4 regions of the Methylobacterium sp. 37f genome follow, and region 2 is predicted to be linked to each of the others. Evidence: predicted binding sites of a transcription regulator. Region 2 holds the regulator's gene; each other region holds the start of a gene.
The links. Region 2 encodes LexA, which represses DNA repair genes until DNA is damaged. Its sites were predicted from a motif close to TGTTCNNNNTGTGTTCNG; they were not measured.
Positions count from the first base shown of each region.

Region 1: a site for LexA is predicted at 1,862-1,879, ahead of ssb (single-stranded DNA-binding protein). Genes of this name have one in related genera too.
Region 3: a site for LexA is predicted at 2,007-2,024, ahead of parE (DNA topoisomerase IV subunit B). Genes of this name have one in related genera too.
Region 4: a site for LexA is predicted at 2,606-2,623, ahead of J7U37_RS04075 (PA0069 family radical SAM protein). Genes of this name have one in related genera too.

Region 1 covers NZ_JAGHKN010000010.1:49,491-53,444, forward strand. Annotated here, with positions in the region: gene J7U37_RS09035 (DUF4174 domain-containing protein) at 33-428, opposite strand; gene J7U37_RS09040 (NADP-dependent oxidoreductase) at 785-1,816, shown strand; gene ssb (single-stranded DNA-binding protein) at 2,038-2,622, shown strand; gene gyrA (DNA gyrase subunit A) at 3,046-3,954, shown strand, end outside.
Region 2 covers NZ_JAGHKN010000002.1:31,399-35,352, reverse strand. Annotated here, with positions in the region: gene J7U37_RS01600 (calcium-binding protein) at 1-1,241, opposite strand, end outside; gene lexA (transcriptional repressor LexA) at 1,804-2,556, shown strand; partial or broken gene J7U37_RS01590 (ComEC/Rec2 family competence protein) at 2,550-3,954, opposite strand, start outside.
Region 3 covers NZ_JAGHKN010000031.1:33,324-37,277, forward strand. Annotated here, with positions in the region: gene parE (DNA topoisomerase IV subunit B) at 1-1,909, opposite strand, end outside; gene J7U37_RS18525 (PhoX family phosphatase) at 2,164-3,954, opposite strand, start outside.
Region 4 covers NZ_JAGHKN010000004.1:64,761-68,714, reverse strand. Annotated here, with positions in the region: gene J7U37_RS04085 (glycosyltransferase family 1 protein) at 1-773, shown strand, start outside; gene J7U37_RS04080 (ribonuclease HII) at 844-1,488, shown strand; gene J7U37_RS04075 (PA0069 family radical SAM protein) at 1,454-2,578, opposite strand; gene J7U37_RS04070 (hypothetical protein) at 2,766-3,287, shown strand; gene J7U37_RS04065 (PilZ domain-containing protein) at 3,303-3,575, opposite strand; gene moaB (molybdenum cofactor biosynthesis protein B) at 3,698-3,954, opposite strand, start outside.

The DNA.
Region 1 (3,954 bases), on a different contig from region 2:
CTCAGCAACGCCGCTCGTCGCGGCGCATCACCTCAGCGACGCCGCTCGTCGCGGCGCATGGGCATCGCGTCGATGGTGTCGAACAGCGCACCGGCCGCCAGCGGAGATGAGTCGGTCCGTTTCGCCCCGCCGTCCTTACCGACCAGGACGACCCGGAACGTACCGCCCGGCAAACCGAGTGCGCCGCGCAGCCGATGGGCCTCCGGGGTGTCGCCGATGGCCTCCAGGGTTACCAGGTCCCGCTCCCTCACACCCGGCGCGGCCTTCGCCAGAATGGCGCGCTGCGCGGCGAGGTTCGGATCGGCGGCGTCGGGCGCCGAGAGCACCAGAACCCGCGAGACCCAGCGATACCGGGCCAGCGCATCCTCTGCGGCCTCCGCCGCGCCGATCCCCAGCAGCGTCGCACCGATCATCAACCCCAGCCGCATCCGCGTCCTCCCGCCTGAGCGTTCCAATCGGACAACGCGCAACCGCCCCGCGCGGAACCCGGCGCCCGGTTCGTGCGGTCGATTCGACGCGTCGTCTTCGCCCCGCTGCATCCATTTTCGCAATCCGGCCCCCGTTCTCGTTCATGGAACCGCGTTGCGCATTCATCGACGTTTTCTGTTCTTTCGCGTTGCCCATTTTCCGCGTTGCCCGTTTTTCCGCGTTGCCGGCTCTTCCGCCATGTCTGCCATCCGCGTTGTTGACTGCATGCCGGGCCGGCCGTGCCCACCTTCTGGCCCACTCACCCGTTCGTCGATTCGCCCGCCATCGCGCAGGCATGAGAATCCCCGGAGACGCCATGACCGCCGTTCCTGCGACCACCCTCAATCGCCGCATCGTCCTCGCCGCCCGCCCGCACGGCGAACCGAACGCGTCGCACTTCCGCCTGGAAGAGGCACGGATGCCGACCCCGCAGGCCGGCGAGGTGCTGCTCGCCAACCGCTATCTCTCCCTCGATCCCTACATGCGCGGCCGCATGAGCGCGGCGAAATCCTATGCCGAGCCCGTCGCGATCGGCGACACCATGGTGGGGGCCACCGTGGCTGAGGTCGCGGCCTCGAACCATCCCGATTACCGCGTCGGCGAATGGGTGGTGGGGTTCGGCGGCTGGCAGGATTTCTATACCGCGGCGGGTGAGGGCCTGCGCAAGCTCGATCCCGAAGCGGCCCCCGTGACCACCGCCCTCGGGGTCCTCGGGATGCCCGGCATGACCGCCTATACGGGCCTCCTCAACATCGGACAGCCCAAGGCCGGCGAGACCGTGGTGGTGGCCGCCGCCGCTGGACCGGTCGGCTCCCTCGTCGGGCAGATCGCCAAGCGCAAGGGCGCGCGGGCGGTGGGCATCGCGGGCGGCCCCGAGAAATGCGCCTATCTGCGCGAGACCCTCGGTTTCGACGTCGCCCTCGATCACCGGGCCGAGGATTTCCCCGACGCCCTGGCGGCCGCCTGCCCGGACGGCATCGACGTCTATTTCGAGAATGTCGGCGGGGCGGTGTTCGATGCGGTCCTGCCGCTCCTCAACACCTTCGCGCGTATCCCGGTCTGCGGTCTCGTCTCCGGCTACAGCGCCACCGAACTGCCGCCCGGGCCGGACCGGATCCCGCTGCTAATGCGGGCGATCCTGTCGAAGCGCCTGCACGTCCAGGGCTTCATCGTCTGGGATTTCGCCGCCCAGGAGCGGGACTTCCTCGCCGAGGTCGGCAGCTGGCTCCGCGACGGGCTGATCGTCCACCGTGAGGACATCGTCGACGGCCTGGAGAACGCCCCCGACGCCTTCGCGGGCCTGCTGAAGGGGCGCAACTTCGGCAAGCTCCTCGTGCGCCTCGGGTGAGGCCGAGGGCAAGGCGCATCCCCGCGATGCGCCTTGCCAAAAGATGAGAACAAATATAGAACGTGAACCTGCGCGAATCCCGTGAGAGTCACGGGGACAGTTCGCTGGCCGCGATTGCCCGGAGCCGTTCGGAAGCTCATGAAAGGCGACATCGCGGCCGCCGGGAGGACGGGTCCCGGAGCTGCGGCGCATCGTGAGATCGATCGGTAGGAGAGAGCGGCATGGCCGGCAGCGTGAATAAGGTGATCCTGGTGGGCAATCTCGGGCGCGATCCCGAGACGCGGCGCCTCGCCTCCGGCGATCCGGTGGTGAACCTGCGCATCGCCACATCCGAGTCCTGGAAGGACAAGATGTCGGGCGAGCGCAAGGAGAAGACCGAGTGGCACTCGGTGGTGATCTACAACGAGAACCTCGCCCGCGTGGCGGAGCAGTACCTGCGCAAGGGCTCGAAGGTCTATATCGAGGGCCAGCTCCAGACCCGCAAATGGGCCGACCAATCCGGCGCGGAGAAGTACACCACCGAGGTGGTGTTGCAGCGCTTCCGGGGTGAGCTGACGCTCCTCGACGGGCGCAGCGGCGGCGGCGAGATGGGCATGGACGAAGAGGGCGGCGGCCAGATCAGCCGGGGCGGCGATTTCGGCGGCGGTGGCGGACGCGGCGGCGACCGGGGCGGGGATTACGGCGGTGGTGGCGGTGCCGGCGGCGGCCGCTCGTCCGGTGGCGGCGGCGATCGCCGGCCCGCATCGGGTGGGGGCAGCGGCGGCTCCAAGCCGAACTTCGACCTCGACGACGATATTCCGTTCTAGAGTTTGTCAGGGATCAGGGGAAACCGGTGATCCCGACCAGACACACGAGAACGGAAGACTCCCGGGCCAAGGTCTTCAAGGCCACGCGCCGTACCGAAGATCGTCCCTCACGGATCGGCCGAGCCCTCGCGGCGGCTGACGGGCGCGGCACCGGGGGTGTCGCGCCCGTTCGCGTTCGGCGGACGGCCGTCGCTCGCCACCCCCGCACGAGAGCGTCCTGGGCGAGGCCTGCGCAAACCGTTGGTTGCCAGAGGGTTAAGGCTGATTTGGTGGCTTGCGCCATCGAAATGCGCTATGGCTTTGGGCAGGACCATGCGTGGCCCGGCCCGATCGCCGGTGATGCGCACACACATCCCGTGAGCGGGCGCGCCTGACCGGCGCTGCCGACGCTCCGGGCCTTCGTATCAGCAGAGACCGAAGACCTTGGCAGACAACGAACTTCCGGGCGCCGGCACGCCGCCGCCCGCCTCCGATATCAAGCCCGTCTCCATCACCGATGAGATGAAGCGCTCCTACCTCGATTACGCCATGAGCGTGATCGTGAGCCGGGCGCTGCCGGATGCGCGCGACGGGCTGAAGCCGGTGCACCGGCGCATCCTCTACGCGGCCTACGAGAGCGGGCACCTGCCCGAGCGCAAATACGTCAAGTCGGCCCGCATCGTCGGCGACGTGATCGGTCTCTACCACCCGCACGGTGACCAATCGATCTACGACGCCTTGGTCCGCATGGCCCAGGACTTCTCGATGCGCCTGATGCTCATCGACGGGCAGGGCAATTTCGGCTCCGTCGACGGCGATCCGGCGGCGGCCATGCGCTACACCGAGTCGCGTCTCGCCAAGCCCGCCAACGCGCTGCTGGCGGATATCGACAAGAACACCGTCGACTTCCAGCCGAACTACGACGAGTCGCGCGAGGAGCCGACCGTCCTGCCGGCCCGCTTCCCCAACCTGCTGGTCAACGGCGCCGGCGGCATCGCGGTGGGCATGGCCACCAACATCCCGCCGCACAATCTCGGCGAGTTGATCGACGCCTGCGTCGCCCTCATCGACGAACCCGGCCTGTCGATCGAGCAGCTCACCGAGATCGTGCCCGGCCCCGATTTCCCCACCGGCGCTTCGATCCTGGGACGGGCCGGCACGCGCCAGGCCTACGCCACGGGGCGCGGCTCGGTCATCATGCGGGCCAAGTCCCACGTGGAGGAGCTGCGCAAGGAGCGCGAGGCGCTGATCTTCACCGAGATCCCGTATCAGGTGAACAAGGCGACTCTGATGGAGAAGATCGCCGAGCTGGTGAAGGAGAAGCGCATCGAGGGCATCTCCGACCTGCGCGAC
Region 2 (3,954 bases):
CCCGCGCTGACCTGAAGCTGCCCCTGGGACCCGCCCGCGGCGTCGTGAACCTCGTAGACGCGCGCGTTGCCGGACGTTCCGATGAGGTCCAGGGTCGAGGCGACGGCGAACCCGCTGAACTGGATCACATCGCCGCCCGATTGCCCCGCGCCCTGGAAATCGACGATCAGGTCGCGAATGCCCTTCGTCTCCAGATCGCCGAAGGTGATGACGAAGGTGTCATCCCCGGCTCCGCCGGCAACCCGGTCGCCGCCGCGACCACCCATGATGAGATCGGCGCCGGCGCCACCGTTCAGGATATCGGTGCCGTCGCCACCTTCCAGAACGTCATCCCCCGCGTCGCCACGCAGGTTGTCGTCGCCGAGGCCGGCATAGAGCCGATCGGCGCCGGTGCCGCCCTCGAGAAGGTCATCGCCCTCGCCGCCATCGAGCCCGTCGGCGCCCGCACCCCCGAGAAGGGTGTCGTTGCCGACGCCGCCATAGAGCCAATCCTTGCCGGCCCCACCGTCGATGTGATCGTCGCCCCGTCCGCCCTCGACGTAATCGTCGCCACCGAAGGCCGAGAAGGTGTCGGATTTGCTGCCGAGCCAGATCTGGTCCTTGCGATCCGTTGCGATCGGAAGGCCCTTGTCCTGAAGGAGAGCGAGGTCGAGATCCGAGATCTGCGGGCGCCACCCCCAGGGCGAATAGGGGTCCATCAGATCTTCGACGCCCGAGACATGCGCCCGCGCATCGTCGAGCTTGGCAGGGCCACCCAGGACCGTGGTTGTATTCTCGTCGTAATACACCATCGATCCGTTTTCATACCAGGCCGGCTGGAAATCGATGAACCCGATGGCATGGGCGATCTCGTGCTGGAACAGCCCGAACGCGTCGATCTTGTTGGACGGGACACCGGCTTGTCCCTGCGGATCGAAGAAGAGATCGCCGAGCTTGTCCTGGCCCAGGGTGACCTTGCCGTCCGCCTCGCCTCCATTGCCATCCCAACCCTCGCGCGCTTCGAGGATCGGGGCGAAGGTCCATCCCTGGCCGTCCCAGGCATAGCTGGGACCGGCATTGGCCAGGACATTTCCGCCGGCGAAATTGCCCATCGCGATGGCGATCTCGATCACGGCGTCGCCCTGGATGTGTTTCGCCCAGCCATCCGCCGCGCCTTGCGCCGTCGCCAGGATGAGGTCTGCTTGGCCGCCAGCGGCATTGCGGGAACTTTCACTGTCCCAATACGCAATGATTTTCGACATGTTTGCTTGGCCTTGTCGTTGTTCTGGCGTTTTTCTATAAGGGTAATCTCTATCTATAGGCAGTAAAGGACACAACGACGGGGTTTTATCTTGGTTAAGGAGAGATGAGAGGCAAGGCTTGCAGTGTATGATGCTTCGTAACGCGAACCGTCCATCGCATCGCGCCGTGCCTTTGCGGAATGCGGCGAACGGCCGATCCGGGTGCGACAGAGTCGAGAAACGCGCGCCTTCCCGGTTCGCGCCTTCCCGGTTTGCGCCTTCCCGGTTCATGCCTGCCCGACGCGCACGAAACCTGAGCGCCGTCGATCGCGGGGCAAGGTCTGCGCTCTGGCGGCCTTTCCGCCCGATCCGGATATTGCCAGAGTTGCGTCCGGGTGCTCTGGTGACCGGTGACCAGACCAACCCTACCGGCCCTGAATTGGGATCGGGCGCGCGCCACCGCGCACGAATGTCGCCTTCTTTGAGGAACTCTTGCAGAACACTTGCGGAACGTTTAACGTGTTCGTGGTTTGTTTCTGTGGTCGTCCGCCGCAGCCAATGTCTCCAACGAAGAGTGTTCCGCATGTTGACGCGTAAGCAACTGGATTTGCTCCAGTTCATCCAGCTTCGGATGCGCGAGAGCGGCGTTCCCCCGTCCTTCGACGAAATGAAGGACGCCCTCGATCTGAAGTCGAAATCGGGCATCCACCGCCTGATCACGGCCTTGGAGGAGCGGGGCTTTCTGCGGCGTCTGCCGAACCGGGCCCGCGCCATCGAGGTGATCCGGATGCCCGAGAGCCTCGGCGGTCAATCCGCCTCGGCGCGGACCGCGCCTGCGGCGGAAGTCCGTCGCTTCACCCCGAGCGTGGTCGAGGGCGGCAAGGGCAAGGGCGTGCCGGCCGGCGCCTCCATCTCACGCCTACCGACCACCCAGGCGACCGACGAGAGCGGCCGGGCCGTGACGATCCCGGTGATGGGGCGGATCGCGGCCGGTACGCCGATCTCGGCCATCCAGGAGCAGAGCCATTCGGTGACGATGTCGCCGGACTTTCTCGCGGGTGGCGAGCACTATGCCCTGGAGGTGCGCGGCGATTCGATGATCGAGGCCGGCATTCTCGACGGCGATCTCGTGGTGATCCGCAAGCAGGACACGGCGAACACCGGGGACATCATCGTGGCCCTGATCGATGACGAGGAAGCGACCCTCAAGCGCCTGCGCCGACGGGGATCGTCCATCGCTCTCGAGGCCGCCAATCCGGCTTACGAGACCCGCGTGCTCGGCCCGGATCGGGTGCAGATTCAGGGGCGCCTCGTCAGTCTCGTGCGCCGTTACTGAGGCTCTTCTCCGGTCCCTTCGCCAATTCCTTCGCCCGGCCCTTCGCCGGGCGAACCCGGTGCGTCCTTTGCTCGCCCGATCGGCGCTGCCGGCACGATGTCCGGTGCGGCACGCGCCGGTGCGTCCGTGTTGGCAGGTGCCACGGGTCGCCAGGGAACGGCCTCTCCCGGGCGCCGCGTCGTAACGATGCGGGCGCCCTCGCGCGTGAGGCGCAAGGCCGCCGCGCCGTGTGCCGCCAGGAAGGTCCGGTCGAGGACGAACGCCGCGGCGCAGCCCGGCGGGGCCGATTGGCGGCTGATCAGGATGTCGGCCCGGGCGCAATCCTCCGGGAAAGCGCGCTTGTCGGTGACGAGGCCGACCCTGCGCCCATCCGGCAGGGTCAGGGTACAGCCGAGGCCATCGCACCGGGCGTCCGGAAAGGCCGGGACGGCGCCGGCCTTCCGGGCATCGCCATCCGCTTTCAGCCATTGTTCGAGCACGAAGGCCGGCGGACGCCCCAGAGTGGCGAGGTGTCCGCTGCGATCCCGGATCGCCGCCCCGGTGCCTTCCCGATCGACGTAGATGTCGAAGCGATCGGGCGACGCCGCGAAGACGATGCCGATCGCCGCCGGGATCAACCCGAGCCAACGCAGGGACGAGGCCGGAAGGGTGAGCAGGAGGAGGCCGGCCACCAGCAGCCCCAACGCCCCCGCCCCGAAGGCCGGCACCACCACGACGGCGTGTCCGAAGCCCGCGATCCAGGTCGAGATCGACAGCATTCCGCGCACCGCCAGACCCATCGCCCACCACACCGGCTGATCCAGGGCGAACGGATAGGCGAGGATGCCGAGCACCGCCGCGGGCATCACCGCCAGGGAGACCAGCGGGAGGGTGAGCGCATTGCCGACGAGGCCGAAGGGCTGCACCGTCTGGAAATGATAGGTCGCGAAGGGCGCGGTGGCGATTTGCGCCACGAGGGTCGTGGCCAGCGTTCCGACGATCGCCGCGATCAGGAACGCGACGGCGCGGGTGATGGGACCGGCGCCCTCGCGCCGGCCGCCCTGTCCGGCGATCAGCGGTGCGCAGGCGATGAGCCCGGCAACGGCGCCGAAGGACATCTGGAAGCTGGGGCCGAGGAGCCCGTCCGGTTCCCGCGCCAGGGCGATCAGCGCGGCGAGCGCGAGGTTGCGCATGCTGAGGGCCGGCCGATCGACCAGAATCGCGCCGAGCATCACCAGGGTCATGATCAGCGAGCGTTCGGCCGCGATGTCCCACCCGGAGAACACGCAATAGGCGGTGACCCCCACCATGGCGATGCCGGCGGCGATCTTCTTGATGGGCCAGTGCAGGGCGGTGAACGGCACGATCGCCAGCCCGGCCCGCACCAGCCAGAACACCACGCCGGCGGCCAGCACCATG
Region 3 (3,954 bases), on a different contig from region 2:
TCTTCGGGTCCATGGTGGTCTCCTTCAGCTGCGCCGGCATCATCTCGCCGAGGCCCTTGAAGCGGCCGATCTCGACCTTGCCGTTCTTGAATACCGTCTTGATCAGCTGGACCTTGTGATCGTCGTCGCGGGCATAGGCGGTCTTGGCGCCCTGGCTGATCCGGTAGAGCGGCGGGATCGCCAGATAGAGGTGACCGCGATCGATGAGCTTGGGCATCTGCCGGTAGAAGAACGTGATCAGCAGCGAGGCGATGTGGGCGCCGTCGACGTCGGCGTCCGTCATGATGATCACCTTCTCGTAGCGAAGGTCTTCCGAGCGGTAGCCGGTGCCGGTGCCGCAGCCGAGCGCCTGGGTCAGGTCGGAAATCAGCTGGTTGGCGCCGAGTTTGTCGCGGCTGGCCGAGGCCACGTTCAGGATCTTGCCGCGTAGGGGCAGGATCGCCTGGGTGGCGCGGTCGCGCGCCTGCTTGGCCGAACCGCCGGCCGAGTCACCCTCGACGATGAAGATCTCCGAGCCGGCCATGCCGGCCTTGGAGCAATCGGCGAGCTTGCCCGGCAGCCGCAGCTTGCGGGTGGCGGACTTGCGCGCAACCTCCTTCTCCTGCCGCCGGCGCAGGCGCTCCTCCGCCCGGTCGATCACCCAGTCGAGGAGCTTATTGGCCTGGGCCGGGGAGGCGGCGAGCCAATGGTCGAAGGCGTCGCGGATCGCGGTCTCGACGATGCGCGAGGCCTCGACGGTGGCGAGCTTGTCCTTGGTCTGGCCCTGGAACTCGGGTTCGCGGATGAACACCGAGAGCATCGAGGCGCAGGTCGCCATCACGTCGTCGGTGGTCACCGCAGTCATGCGCTTGGCCTGGCCGACGCGCTCGGCATGCTCGCGCAGGGCCCGCAGCAAGGCGACGCGCAGGCCGCTCTCGTGGGTGCCGCCCTCGGCGGTCGGAATGGTGTTGCAGTAGGAAGCCGAGACACCGTCGTCGGTGACCATCCAGGCGACGGCCCATTCGAGGGAGCCGTGCCCGCCCGGCTTGGTGATCTTGCCCGAGAAGATCGCGTCGGTGACGAGTTCCTTGCCCTCCAGATCGCGGGCGAGATAGTCGCGCAAGCCCCCGGGGAAACGGTGCACGGTCTCGGCCGGCACGTCGTCCAGGCCCTCCAGCAGGGCAGGGGCGCAGCGCCAGCGGATCTCGACTCCGCCGAACAGGTAGGCCTTGGAGCGCGCCATCTTGAAGAGGCGGCGCGGGTCGAACTTGAGGGCGCCGAAGATCTCGGCGTCGGGATGGAAGCGGACCCGCGTCCCGCGCCGATTCTGCACCCGGCCGACGGTTTCCAGCGGCCCCTGCACATGTCCGCGCGAAAAGGTCTGGCGATAGAGGGTCTGGCTGCGGGCGACCTCGACCTCGAGTTCGTCCGAGAGGGCGTTGACCACCGAGATGCCGACGCCGTGCAGACCTCCGGACGTCTCATAGACCTTCGAGTCGAACTTACCGCCCGCGTGCAGGATGGTCATGATGACCTCCAGGGCGGACTTGGTGGGGTATTTCGGATGGGGATCGACCGGGATGCCGCGGCCGTTATCGGTGACCACGAGGTGGCCGCTCTCCTCCAGCTCCACCTCGATGAAGCTGGCATGGCCCGCCACCGCCTCGTCCATCGAATTGTCGATCACCTCGGCGAAGAGGTGGTGCAGGGCGCGCTCGTCGGTGCCGCCGATATACATGCCGGGGCGGCGGCGCACCGGCTCCAGCCCCTCCAGCACCTCGATGTCGGAGGCGTCGTAGCCGGCTTCGGCCGAGACGGGCGGAAGCGGCGCCACGGCGTCGAGCTTGCGTCGCTCGGCGGGCTTTGAGGCAGGGGGCTTCGGCGCGGGAGGCTTGCCGCCGGCGAAGAGATCGCGTGCGGGGTCGCTCACCGGAGCGCCTCGCGCCGGGGATGGTGAGGCCGCGGGCTTCGCGGACCGGATCGCAGAGGGAGACCGTGCAGCATTCGCCTTCATCCTCTCACCATACCGGAACAAACCGGAAACAGAAAGGGGTTCCCGTCTCGCAGGGGCTGGGGCTCGGAGCCTCCGCCGCACGAAACGTACCACCCCATGACATGGTATGGGGGTGGTTAAGAAGGCCTCACCGTGGCGGAGCCGCCTTCCGGGCGGGACAGCCCGATCTTTCAGGTCCCGACGCGGCCACCGCCCCGCTTCGTGATCGCCACCACGGCGGGGCGCGGCGGCATCGCCGGGTCGAAGTCGGGCCAGCGGGTGGCGGGCGCCTCGAAGGTGGCGGGTACGGCCTTCGGGTCCTCCTCGTCGGCCTCGCCGGGATGCTGCACGGCCACGAAGAAGGTGGTGTCGTCGGGGGTGAAATAGGGGCCGCACATCTCGGCGCCGTCGGGCACGCGGAAGAAGTGCTTGCCCGTGCCGCGGCCCGCCCCTTCGGTCTCCATCGCCCAGATGCCGTCGTTGCGGCCGGTGCGCGAGGGGGCATTGCCGTCGGTGGCGACCCAGAGCCGGCCGAGCCCGTCGACGGCGCAATTGTCCGGCATGCCGAACCAGCCGTTCGTCGTGGTGGCGGACGAGAAGGTGGCGCCCACCGCAGCGATACCGGGGTCGCCGCAGCGGACCAGGATTTCCCAGGTGAAGCCCGTGGCGGCGTTGTCGCCGTCGTCGGGGGTGAGTTCGACGATGTGGCCGAATCGGTTGTCGGCGCGGGGATTGGCGGCGTCCGTCTGGTCGGCCTTGCGCTTCCCGTTGTTGGTCAGCATCACGTAGACCTTGCCGGTCTTGGCGCTGGCCTCGACATCCTCGGGCCGGTCCATCTTGGTGGCCCCGAGCCGGTCGGCGGCGAGCCGGGCGCCGATCACCACGTCGGCTTGGGAGGCAAAGCCGTTCTCGGGCGTCAGCGGCCCTTCGCCGAACACCAGCGGCATCCAGGTGCCGCGCCCGTCGGCCTCGAAGCGGGCAACGTGGAGCGTGCCCGCATCGAGGAGATCGCGGTCGCCGCTGTCGGCCCGCCCGGCGGTGACGAACTTGTAGACGTAGTCGAAGCGCTCGTCGTCGCCCTGGTAGATGACGTAGCGGCCGTCCCGGGCGACGATGCCGGCGGCGCCCTCGTGCTTGAAGCGGCCGAGCGCCGTACGCTTCTTCGGGGTCGATTGGGGATCGAACGGGTCGATCTCCACCACCCAGCCGAAGCGGTTGGGCTCGTTGGGCGCGCGCGAGACGTCGAAGCGCTCGTGGAATCGGCCCCACGCATAGGCGCTGGCGGGCAGGTTGAAGCGCTTGTGGTTGGGGGCCTCGGGCGAAGCCTCCGGCAGCGTGCCGGAGAAATAGTAGTTGATGTTCTCCTCGCAGGTCAGCCAGGTGCCCCAGGGCGTCGTGCCGCCGGCGCAGTTGTTGATCATGCCGAAAACCGCCCGCCCGCCGGGGTCGGCCGCCGTCTTCATCCGCTCCGTGCCGGCGGCGGGGCCGGTCAGCATTATCGGAGTCTGCGCCGTGATGCGGCGGGCATAGGGCGAATCCGGCACCACCGCCCACCGGCCATCGGTGCGGCGGATCTCGATGACCGAGCCGCCATGGGCCGCCATCTCGATGTCGACGAGGTCCCGGGTCATGCCCTTGAACGCGGCCGCCCGAGTGTCCTGGCGCCCCAGGCCGGGGAACATCAGTTCCTCGTTGGTGTATTCGTGGTTGACCACGAGGAGGCCGTGCGCCGCCGGGTCGGCCGCCCCCGGCATCGGAAAGTAGCCGACGAAGTCGTTGTTGTAGCCGAACTGCTGGGCCTGGGCCGCCGCCGATTGCTGGTGCGGGTCGAAGGCCGGCGCACCGGGCAGCACCGGGTCACCCCAGCGGATCAGGATGTCGGCATCGTGCCCGGCGGCGACGTGATGGTGCGCGTCCGACCCGGCCTCGATTTCTTCGAACGGAAAGCGCGCGCTGGCCGCCTGGGCCGCACCGGCGGCCAG
Region 4 (3,954 bases), on a different contig from region 2:
ATCACACCCGCTTCCCCGAATACCTCTCCGCGCGCGCGCCCGTGCCGGAGGCCTGGAGCTACGCCTGGCTGCGCCGGTTCCACGGAGCCTCGAACGGCACGATGGTGTCGACCCCCTCCCTGGAACGCGACCTCGACGCGCGCGGCTTCACCAAGCTGATGCGCTGGACGCGCGGCGTCGACACCGACCTGTTCCAGCCCCGGCCGACGAATGCGCCGGAACCGGCCGATCTCGCCGGGCTGCCCCGACCGATCTTCCTCTCGGTCGGTCGCCTCGCGGTCGAGAAGAACCTGGAGGCCTTCCTGCGCCTCGACCTGCCCGGCACCAAGGTCGTGATCGGGGACGGTCCGGATCGGGCGCGCCTCGCCGCCATCGATCCGGGCGCGCGCTTCCTCGGGACCCGGACCGGCGCCGACCTCGCCGCCCTCTATGCCGGCGCCGACGTCTTCGTCTTCCCGAGCCTAACCGACACCTTCGGCATCGTGCTCCTCGAAGCCCTGGCCTGCGGGGTGCCGGTGGCCGCCTATCCGGTGACGGGGCCCCTCGACGTCATCGGCGGTTCCGGCGCCGGCATCCTCGACCACGATCTGCGGGCAGCGGCTATGGCGGCCCTGGACCTGCCGCGGGCGCGGTGCCGCGCGGAGGCCCTGCGCTATACGTGGGCGGAGAGCGCGCGCCAGTTCTACGACAACATCGCCGTCGCGCACGGCACCGTACCGGCGCGCCGGCCAGCCCTGGAAACTCAGGCGGAAGCGGCGATCCATCTCGGTTGAGGCGTGGACGGGTTGCCGTGGCCGGGCTAGGGACGGGCCAACAGGCCCCCTGTGCACGGATCTTGCCGCGATGCCGCCGTTCGACCCGCTTCTGGCGGCGACCTATCCAGCCGTGATCGGATGCGACGAGGTGGGGCGCGGGGCCTTGTGCGGCCCCGTCGTGGTCGCGGCCGTGTGGTTTCGGCCCGACGCCCTCCCCCCCGACCTCCTGGCACGCCTCGACGACAGCAAGCGCCTGAAGGCGGCCGAACGGGAGGCGTTGACGCCGCTGATCCGCCGCCATGCCCGCGTCGCCGTGGCCGCGGGCTCCCGCGCCCTCGTGGATCGCATCAATGTCCGCGGCGCCACCCTCGACGCCATGCGGCGGGCCGTCCTGGCCCTGCAACTCGATGCGCCGGTCTGGGTCGACGGCCGCGACCCGGTTCCGGGCCTCGCCTTGCCCTGCCGCGCCTTGCCCTGCCGCGCCGTCGTTGGAGGCGACCGGCTCGTGCCGCAGATCGCCGCCGCCTCGATCGTCGCCAAGACCCTGCGCGATGCGCTAATGCGGCGCCTCGCCGGGCGCTATCCGGATTACGGCTGGGCCAGCAATGTCGGCTACGGCACCCGCACGCACCTGGCGGGGCTGGCGGCTGTCGGCCGCTCGCCGCATCACCGCCTCAGCTTCACCCGTGCCTACGATCTCAGAACAGGGACAGCTGGTCGGTCGGCACCCTGAACAGGTCGGTGCGCAGGCGGCGGCGCTCTTCGGGATAACCGAGACGCTGCCGGGCGAGGCGCATGCGGTCGCGGATCAGGTCGGCATAGGCGCCGGTGCCGGTCATGCGGGTGCCGAAGGCGGCGTCGTAGGCCTTGCCACCCCGGGCCTGCCGGACGAGCGACATCACGTGCCGGCGCCGCCCCGGGTAATGCTCGGCGAACCAGTCGTCGACCAGGGCATCGAGTTCGAGGGGCAGCCGCAGCAGGACATGGCTCGCCTCGATGGCCCCGAGGGCGCGCGCCCGGGTCAGGATCGCCTCGACCTCGTGATCGTTCAGCGACGGGATGATCGGTGCCGCAATCACCATCACGGGAATGCCGGCTTCGCTCAGCCGGCCGATCGCTTCCAGGCGCTTCTCCGGATGCGGGGCGCGCGGTTCCAGGCGGCGCGCCAGCTCCGGATCCAGGGTGGTGACCGACACCGCGACCTTCACGAGCCCGTCCCGCGCCATCTCGGCCAGGAGGTCGATGTCGCGCAGGACGAGGTTCGACTTCGTGACGATGCCGACCGGGTGGCGGAAACGGGCCAGGATTTCGAGCACCGAGCGGGTCAGGCGATGCTCGCGCTCGATCGGCTGGTAGGGATCGGTGGCGGTCCCGAGGGCGATGGTGGCCGGGCGATAGTTTGCAGCCGACAGTTCCCGCTCCAGCAGGACGGCCGCATTCGCCTTCTGAAATAGCTTGGTCTCGAAATCGAGGCCGGGCGAGAGTCCGACATAGGCGTGGTTCGGACGGGCGAAGCAGTAGACGCAGCCGTGCTCGCAGCCCCGATAGGGGTTGATCGAGCGATCGAACGAGATGTCGGGCGAGGTGTTGCGGGTGATCAGGGTGCGCGCTTGCTCCGGCAGGACCTCGGTGCGCAGAGGCGCCGGTGCATCGCGATCCGGCCAGCCATCCGCGAAGGCCTCCCGCCCCGTCGACTCGAAGCGGCTGCCCGGATTGGCCGTGGCGCCCCGGCCGCGGCGGCCCGACGGCAGGGGCGTGGTCTCGGCGAGACGCCGGGGCGCGCTCTCCGTCACCGTGAGATCGGCCGTTCGCGTGTTCCGCATCCGCTCCAGTATTCCCGTTGCCCGGACGAGAACATAACACGAACGAATAGGTACGTCCCAGGGAACTCGCGAGGCCGTCTGGTCCGAGGCCAGCATTCCTCCCCCCCTGCACGCGCCTCCGTTGTGTGAGATGGCCCATCAGAGACGTTGAAATTTGGCCTCACGCAAAAATGCGGTATGCGCGCGCATGATTTCGGCACTGATCTCCATCACGCGGCCCAACGACCCGGAAGCGATCGATCGGCTGGCCGACACCCTTGGCGCTCTGGTGGCGGGTGTGGCGGCGGGCCTCGTCGGCGATGCGGTGATCATCGTGGCCGGTGCGAACCCGGCGATCGAGACGGTCGCGGAGGCGACGGGCGCCAAGGTGGTCCTGCGCGGACGCGGCGCGTCGCCGTGGTCGGCCGGCGCCAGAGCGGCGCGGCGGGACTGGGTGCTCTGCCTCGAAGCCGGCGATGTCCCGGCGGAGGGCTGGATCCGCCTGCTCGACCGCTTCATCGGCACCGCCCGACCGGAGGTGTCCCTGGCGCGCCTGCGCCGTCCGCATACCGGCCTGCCCTCCCGGCTCGCCGCGCGGGGCGAGAGCGTCATCGGCGTGACCGCGCCGCGACCGGGCGATCTCGTACGCCGGGACCGGCTGCTGTCGGGGCCGAAATTCGCGCGGCGGCTCAAGGTCCGCCGGGTTCCGGCCCGTCTCGAGCGATCATGAGGTGAGCGAGGGCGCCTAAAGGCGCTCGTTCCAGCCCGGCGTGTAGCGGATCACCCGTCCGGATTTCATGATTACCAGAAAGCTTTTCGGCACGCCGGAGGCGGGACAGTCGAACAGTTCGATGCGCATCCCGATTCGCGCGTCGGCGCCATTCGACATGTCGTGGATCAAACAGGTGAGACGGGTTCCGTCATCGAAGACAGCCGTCGCCTGCTCGGCCATCTCCACCCGCTCGAATTTTCGGCGGCTGCGAAACTGATCCAGGTTCGACGCGTGCTTTGCGACCATGATGTCCCTGCAGAACCGAACGGTGACGATGCTTCCGCATGAGACGGCGCGGCGCTTGCGGTACGGTTAACGACGCGTTCGAAAGCCGAAATACACCAGCCCGTCCGAAGCCGGACGATCGGCTAGACCGTGATCGACGCGCCGCGACGCAGATGCTCGTCGAGGCGCGGCATGATCTCGACGAAGTTGCAGGGGCGGTGCCGGTAATCGAGCTGGGCGGCGAGGATTCCGTCCCAGGCATCGCGGCAGGCGCCCGGCGAGCCCGGCAGCACGAAGATGTAGGTGGCCTTGGCGACGCCGGCAGTGGCGCGCGATTGCAGCGTCGAGGTCCCGATCTTGTCGTAGGAGATGCGGTGGAACACGGCCGAGAAGCCGTCCA